Regions from separate parts of the Streptomyces sp. NPDC003456 genome, predicted to be linked through region 2. Evidence: riboswitches for the same ligand, from Rfam matches in the RefSeq annotation. Region 2 holds a riboswitch; the other holds the start of a gene.
The links. A riboswitch is a leader RNA that binds a small molecule or an ion and turns the genes downstream of it on or off. The one in region 2 is predicted to bind thiamine pyrophosphate.
Positions count from the first base shown of each region.

Region 1 (3,929 bases), on a different contig from region 2:
AGCCACTCCAGCATCTCTTCGTCCGTGAAGCCGTCGTCCCGCAGGAGCGTCAGGGTGCCGGTGAGGCCCTTGACGACCTTGTCCCCGTCGATGAAGGCGGCGGGGACGTGCAGCGCGCGGTTCTCACCGCGGCGTACGGCGATGAGCTGGCCCTCCTTGACCAGCTGCCGCACACGCGTCACCTCGACGCCGAGCTGCTCGGCGATGTCGGGGAGGGTGAGCCAGGCGGGGACGAGAGCATCGATCTTTGCGTCAATCTCGGTCACGGGAACAAGCCTGCCATCCGCCACCGACAGTCGGAAGCCGACCCGGTCCACCCGGGCGGAACGGCCCGCTCCGCTCCGGCCGCGTCCTCAGGCCGTGGCGGCCTTCATCGGCCTGGCCGGGTCCGCCAGCAGCACCGGGTTCATCGGCGTGCCCGACTCGATCAGGCGGCGGCCCTGCGCCAGGTCCCGGGGGCGGCCGACCGCCAGCAGGGCGACCAGCCGCTCGCCCCGCAGCCAGCACACCGTCCAGGCCGGCCCGGACGGGTCGCCCCGCCACAGCAGCGCGTCGGCGGCCGCGTGGTGCCCGGCGTACTGCACGAACCGGCCGAACTGCTCGGACCAGAAGTACGGCACCGGGTCGTACACCGCGGGCGGTGCGCCCGAGGCGCGGCCGACGATGTTCGCGGCGACCGTGCGCGGCCCCTGCAGGGCGTTGTCCCAGTGGTGCACCAGCAGGCGCTCGCCGTAGCGGCCCGAGGGGAAGGAGGCGCAGTCGCCGACCGCGTACACGTCCGGTACGCCGGTGCGCAGGTGCGCGTCGGCGACGACCTCGCCGTGGGCGCCGAGGGCCACACCGGATCCGGACAGCCAGGCCGTGGCGGGTCGGGCGCCGATGCCCACCACCACCGCCTCCGCGGGCAGCCGCGAGCCGTCGTCCAGGACGACCGCGCCGGGCTCGACCCGCTGCACGCGCGCGTGGGTGCGCAGGGAGGCGCCCGCGTCGGCGTACCAGCGGGCCATCGGCGCGGCGACCTCGGGGGGCAGGGCGTCGGCGAGGGGACGGCCGGCGGCCTCCACGACGGTCACCGAGCAGCCGGCCTCGCGCGCGGCCGTGGCGAACTCCGCGCCGATCCAGCCCGCGCCGACGACCACGATCTCGTGCCGGGCGGCCAGCACCGGCCGCAGCCGCTCGGCGTCGTCCAGGGTGCGCAGCAGGTGCACACCGGGCACGTCCTGCGTGCCGGGCAGCCGGACCGGTTCGGCGCCGGTCGCGACGACCAGGACGTCGTAGGGCACCGGTCCCACCTCGGTGTCCAGTTCGTGGTCGCCGGGGCGCAGGCCCAGCACCTCGCAGCCGAGGCGCAGTCCGATGCCCAGGGCCTCGAAGTCCACGTCGAAGGCGGAGCCCTCGGCCTTGCCGAGCAGGACGGCCTTGGACAACGGCGGGCGGTCGTAGGGCTGGTGGGGTTCCGCGCCGATCAGGGTCACGGTGCCGGTGAAGCCCTGCTCGCGCAGGGCGACCGCGGTCTGCACCCCGGCCATGCCCGCGCCCGCCACGACCACGCGCCGCGGCGCGGACGGGCCTGGTTCCTGCGTCTGCTCGCTCACCTGATCACCATAGACACCTGACGCTTCGTCAGTCAGTGCTCGTGCGCCGTGACCTGCTCCACAACGCTCGTGCCGCTGCCCGGCCGGGACTCCCACTCCCAGGTCTCCTCCAGCCGCACCCGCCCGTCGGGCAGCTCCACGACCGTCGAGACGCAGTGCCCCGAGGCGGTGGTGCCGTCCCGCCGGAGCTGGACGTAGCGGAAGTCGAGCCTGTCACCCTCCCGGATACCCACGAGATGCCCGCGTACGACGTCCCCGCCCGCGTAGTCGGCCCAGACCTGGCCCTCCCGCTCGTGGTAGGTGAACCGGGTGGACGTCCCGACCTGGCCGGGTGCCTGGTCGGCGACCGGGGCGAGGACGAGACCGTCGAGGGATCGGGCCATGCGCGGAGGCTCCCTTACTGCGGGGTGCGGGATCGGGCTAGGGTGGCCAACGTAGAGCACTCGCGGGAGCCCGGACGCACCGGGCTGAGAGGGAGGCTGGCGGCCTCCGACCGTACGAACCTGATCCGGGTCATGCCGGCGAAGGGAGGGGCTGGACGCCCATGTCGCGCACGTCCACCACACCGGACGTCCTCGTCGTCGGGGGCGGGATCATCGGCCTGGTCACGGCCTGGCGGGCCGCGCAGCGCGGGTTCACCACGGCCCTGGTGGATCCCGAACCCGGCGGCGGGGCCGCCCAGGTCGCCGCCGGGATGCTGGCCGCCGTCACGGAACTGCACTACGGCGAGCAGACCCTGCTGGGGCTGAACCTCGCCTCCGCCCGCCGCTATCCGGACTTCGCGGCCGAGCTGACCGAACTGACCGGGCACGACCTCGGCTACCGCCGCTGCGGCACCCTGGCCGTCGCCCTCGACGCCGACGACCGGGCGCACCTGCGTGAACTGCACGCCCTCCAGCAGCGGTCGGGGCTGGACTCGCAGTGGCTGTCGGGTCGCGAGTGCCGCCGGCTGGAGCCGATGCTCGCGCCGGGGGTGCGCGGCGGGCTGCGGGTCGACGGCGACCACCAGATCGACCCCCGGCGCCTGGCCGGGGCGCTGGTCGCCGCGTGCGAGCGGGCCGGGGTGGCCCTGCACCGCGCCTGGGCCGAGCGGCTCACCGTCGTACGGGAGCGGGCCGCGGGTGTGGTCACCGACGACGGGACCGCGCTGGGCGCGGGGCGGGTGGTGCTGGCCGGGGGCAGCCTCAGCGGCCGGCTCGCGGGCGTCCCGGACGAGGTGCTGCCGCCCGTACGGCCCGTGAAGGGCCAGGTCGTGCGGCTGACCATGCCGGCGCGGCACGGGCCGTTCCTGAGCCGCACCGTGCGCGCGGTCGTGCGCGGCAGCCACGTCTACCTCGTGCCGCGCGAGAGCGGCGAGCTGGTGATCGGGGCGACCAGCGAGGAGCTGGGCTGGGACACCACCGTCACCGCGGGCGGCGTCTACGAGCTGCTGCGCGACGCCCACGAGCTGGTGCCGGGCATCACCGAACTGCCGCTGACCGAGACCCGGGCCGGGCTGCGCCCCGCCTCCCCGGACAACGCCCCGCTGCTCGGCCCGACGGCTCTCAACGGACTGCTGCTGGCCACCGGCCACCACCGCAACGGCGTGCTGCTCACACCGGTGACCGGGGACGTCCTGGCGCACGCCCTGACCACGGGCGAACTGCCCGCCGAGGCCCGCCCCTTCACCCCCGAGCGCTTCCGCACCGCCCCCGCACTCACGGAGCAGCCCGCATGAACATCTCCGTCAACGGCGAGCCCCGCCGCGTCCGGCCCGGCACGGCCCTCGACGCCGTCGTGAGGTCCCTCACCACCTCGCCCTCGGGGGTGGCCGCCGCCCTCAACGAAACCGTCGTCCCGCGCACGCAGTGGACCGCCACGCCGCTGTCCGAGGGGGACCGCGTGGAAGTCCTCACCGCCGTCCAGGGAGGCTGACCATGGCCGACGATCCGTTCGTCCTCGGGGGCACGTCCTTCACCTCCCGCCTGATCATGGGGACCGGCGGGGCGCCCAGCCTCGACGTGCTGGAGCGCTCCCTGATCGCCTCCGGCACGGAGCTGACGACGGTGGCGATGCGCCGGGTGGACGCCTCCGTGCACGGCTCGGTGCTGTCCGTCCTGGACCGGCTCGGCATCAGGGTGCTGCCCAACACGGCGGGCTGCTTCACCGCCGGCGAGGCCGTCCTCACCGCCCGCCTCGCGCGCGAGGCCCTCGGCACGGACCTGGTCAAACTGGAGGTCATCGCCGACGAGCGCACCCTGCTGCCGGACCCGATCGAGCTGCTGGACGCGGCCGAGACACTGGTCGACGACGGTTTCACGGTGCTGCCGTACACCAACGACGACCCGGTGCTCG
Region 1 is NZ_JBIAOK010000003.1:959,917-963,845, reverse strand. It holds gene ACFYWG_RS15275 (Rv2175c family DNA-binding protein) at 1-266, opposite strand, end outside; gene ACFYWG_RS15270 (NAD(P)/FAD-dependent oxidoreductase) at 354-1,595, opposite strand; gene ACFYWG_RS15265 (hypothetical protein) at 1,628-1,978, opposite strand; TPP riboswitch at 2,031-2,142, shown strand; gene thiO (glycine oxidase ThiO) at 2,140-3,312, shown strand; gene thiS (sulfur carrier protein ThiS) at 3,309-3,509, shown strand; gene ACFYWG_RS15250 (thiazole synthase) at 3,512-3,929, shown strand, end outside.
Region 1: another riboswitch for thiamine pyrophosphate. It lies ahead of thiO (glycine oxidase ThiO); the one in region 2 lies ahead of thiC (phosphomethylpyrimidine synthase ThiC).

Region 2 (3,929 bases):
CCCGACGGGCGCCCGACGGCGCGCACTCCCCGGCCGCGAGGCCACGGGGAAGCGCGAACCGGGCACCCGGCCGGGCGGACGCGTCCGCCCGGGCACCCGGTCGAGCCGCAGGTCAGTCGGCGATCGGCAGGTACACCCTGTTCCCGCTCGCCGCGAACTCCTTCGACTTCTGGGCCATGCCCTCCTCGATCTCGTTCCGGCTGCCGCCGTGCTCCCGGCGGATGTCCTGCGAGATCTTCATGCTGCAGAACTTCGGACCGCACATCGAGCAGAAGTGGGCCGTCTTGGCCGGCTCCGCGGGGAGCGTCTCGTCGTGGAACTCCCGTGCCGTGTCCGGGTCGAGAGCCAGGTTGAACTGGTCCTCCCACCGGAACTCGAAGCGGGCGTCGGACAGGGCGTCGTCCCACTCCTGCGCGCCCGGGTGCCCCTTGGCCAGGTCCGCGGCGTGCGCGGCGATCTTGTACGTGATCACGCCGGTCTTCACGTCGTCCCGGTTCGGCAGGCCCAGGTGCTCCTTGGGCGTGACGTAACAGAGCATCGCCGTGCCCCACCAGGCGATCATCGCGGCGCCGATGCCCGAGGTGATGTGGTCGTATGCGGGCGCGACGTCGGTGGTCAGCGGGCCGAGCGTATAGAACGGGGCTTCATCGCAGATCTCCTGCTGAAGGTCGATGTTCTCCTTGATCTTGTGCATCGGGACGTGGCCCGGGCCCTCGATCATGGTCTGTACGTGGAAACGCTTCGCGATCCGGTTGAGTTCCCCGAGCGTCCTCAACTCCGCGAACTGCGCCTCGTCGTTGGCGTCGGCGATGGAGCCGGGCCGGAGGCCGTCGCCGAGCGAGTAAGTGACGTCGTACGCGGCGAGGATCTCGCAGAGCTCCTCGAAGTTCTCGTACAGGAACGATTCCTTGTGGTGCGCCAGGCACCAGGCCGCCATGATCGAGCCTCCACGGGAGACGATGCCCGTCTTGCGGTTCGCGGTGAGCGGCACGTAGGCGAGGCGCACGCCCGCGTGCACGGTCATGTAGTCCACGCCCTGCTCGGCCTGTTCGATGACCGTGTCCTTGTAGATCTCCCAGGTCAGCTCCTCGGCCCGGCCGTCGACCTTCTCGAGGGCCTGGTAGAGGGGCACCGTGCCGATGGGGACGGGGGAGTTGCGCAGCACCCACTCGCGCGTGGTGTGGATGTTGCGGCCGGTGGACAGGTCCATGACCGTGTCGGCGCCCCAGCGGGTCGCCCAGGTCATCTTCTCGACCTCCTCCTCGATGGAGGACGTCACGGCCGAGTTGCCGATGTTGGCGTTGACCTTCACCAGGAACCTCTTGCCGATGATCATCGGCTCGATCTCCGGGTGGTTGACGTTGGCCGGCAGCACCGCGCGGCCCGCCGCGATCTCGTCCCGCACGACCTCGGGAGAGACGTTCTCCCGGAGGGCCACGTACTCCATCTCCGGGGTGATCTCGCCTCGCCGCGCGTACGCGAGCTGGGTGACCGCCTTGCCGTCCCGGCTGCGGCGCGGCTGGCGCGGGCGTCCGGGGAAGACGGCGTCGAGGTTGCGGAGACCGCCGCGCGGTGAGGTGTGCTTGATGCCGTCGTCCTCGGGACGGACGGGGCGGCCCGCGTACTCCTCGGTGTCGCCGCGGGCAACGATCCAGTTCTCACGCAGCGGCGCCAAGCCCCTGCGGACATCGGTCTCGACGAGCGGATCGGTGTATGGCCCGGAGGTGTCGTACAGCGTGACCGACCGCCCGTTGGTGAGGTGCACCTGACGGACCGGCACGCGCAGGTCGGGGCGGCTGCCCTCGATGTACGCCTTGTGCCAGCCGATGGACTTCCCGGCCTCGTCGGACTGTGCGTCCCGAACGGAGGCAGGCGTGCGTGCGTCCTTGTTGGTCATGAGACCTACTCCCTACGCCGGCATTACCCGGTAACAGGTTCGGCGGTCGACGCAGCGGCTTCCGTCCTCCGACGTTCCGTGGGAAACATCACTCGACTTCGGTGATGTTTCATGTGAAACATCGCTGGGACGAAGGTCAGCGCCCTCTCAGCCCGGTGCTCCGAGCTCCCGCGTGTACAAAAGGTGACTCCACGCTAGCGGCAATTCTGGCGCGGTGACCAGAGGGCCCCTCTCGTTCTTGCGATGATCGGTCGGTGACCACCTCGCATCGCTCCCCCTATTCACCGCCCGAGCCGCCCCGCGGCCCCGGCGTCGGCGCCGGCAACGGCAACGGCAACGGCAACGGCCGGGGAGATGACCACGGCTTCGCCTCCGGCACCGGACACGGGCCGGTCGTGGGGCAAGGGCGCGGTTCCGCCCCGGCTCAGCGGCCGGGGCCCGCCCGGGGTGACTGGCAGAACCAGGGTCCGTCCAGCGCCTTCGGGCAGGGGCCGCGCGATGAGCGGGGGTCAGGCGCGGAACCCAGCGGCGGACGGGCTCCGGGCTTCCGCCACGGCTTCGGGAACGGTCCCGGGGACGGCCGCGGTTCCGGCAGCGGCCACGATCACGGCGCAGGCCACAACGGCGGGCACGACCACGGTGGCGGGCACGGTGGCGGGTACGGCAGTGGACACGACGGCGGGCCCGGCAGCGGACAGGGTCGCGGACGTGACGGTGGACCCGGCAGCGGACAAGGCGCAGGCCGCGACCAGAATGGCGGGCAGGGCAGCGGACATGGCCACGGGGGCGGTCACGGCGGTCACGGCGACGGTCCCGTTCCGGGAGGCGGACACGGGCACTCGCACAGCCACGGTCCGGCCGCACCCGTCTCGCAGCACCTGCGCAAGGTCATCGCCGCGGTCCTGATCCCCTTCGCCGCGGCCGTCCTGGTCGGACTGGCCGTTCTCTGGCCGGGCGGTGCGCCGCCGCACGAGCGCACGGGAGTCGGGTTCGACCGGCAGACCCAGCAGGCCACGGTCACCGAGGTCGTGGAGGTGAGCTGCAAGGAGGCCGGGGCGCAGGGTGTCCCGCCGACCGGCGACACCTCCACCGCCGAGGGGTCCTCCGCGGTGCAGCAGGAGGCGGGCACCTGCAAGAAGGCGACGATCCGGATCGACACCGGCCAGGACAAGGGCCGCACGTTCACGGAGATCGTCCAGCCCGACCAGTCCCGCCAGTTGAGCGAGGGCCAGGGGGTCGTGGTCGCCTACGAGCCCTCCGCACCGAAGGACCTGCAGTACTCGGTCACGGACGTCGACCGCCGGCTGCCTCTGAGCCTGCTCGCCGGCATCTTCGCGGTCGCCGTGGTGGTCGTCGGGCGCCTGCGGGGGCTGATGGCCCTCATCTCGCTGGCCATCAGCTTCATGGTGCTGAACTTCTTCATCCTGCCCGCGATCCTGCAGGGCTCGAACCCGCTGCTGGTGGCGGTGGTGGGTTCGAGCGCGATCATGCTCATCGCCCTGTACCTGTGCCACGGCCTGTCCGCGCGGACCTCGGTGGCGGTGCTCGGCACCCTCATCTCGCTGCTGCTGATCGGCTTCCTGGGCTCGGTGTTCATCGACTGGGCGGCCCTCACCGGCAACACCGACGACAACACCGGCCTCATCCACGGCCTCTACCCGACGATCGACATGAGCGGTCTGCTGCTCGCCGGCATCATCATCGGCTCGCTCGGCGTGCTCGACGACGTGACGGTCACCCAGACCTCGGCGGTATGGGAGCTGCACGAGGCCAACCCGACGATGGGCTGGCGCGGGCTGTACCGCGCGGGCATCCGGATCGGCCGCGACCACATCGCGTCGGTCGTCAACACGCTCGTCCTCGCCTACGCGGGTGCCGCGCTGCCGTTGCTGCTGCTGTTCTCCATCGCGCAGAGCAGTGTGGGGACGGTCGCGAACAGCGAACTGGTCGCCGAGGAGATCGTGCGCACGCTGGTCGGCTCGATCGGCCTGGTCGCCTCGGTGCCGGTCACCACGGCCTTGGCAGCCCTCGT
Region 2 is NZ_JBIAOK010000006.1:466,154-470,082, reverse strand. It holds gene thiC (phosphomethylpyrimidine synthase ThiC) at 113-1,897, opposite strand; TPP riboswitch at 1,890-2,079, opposite strand; gene ACFYWG_RS26480 (YibE/F family protein) at 2,152-3,929, shown strand, end outside.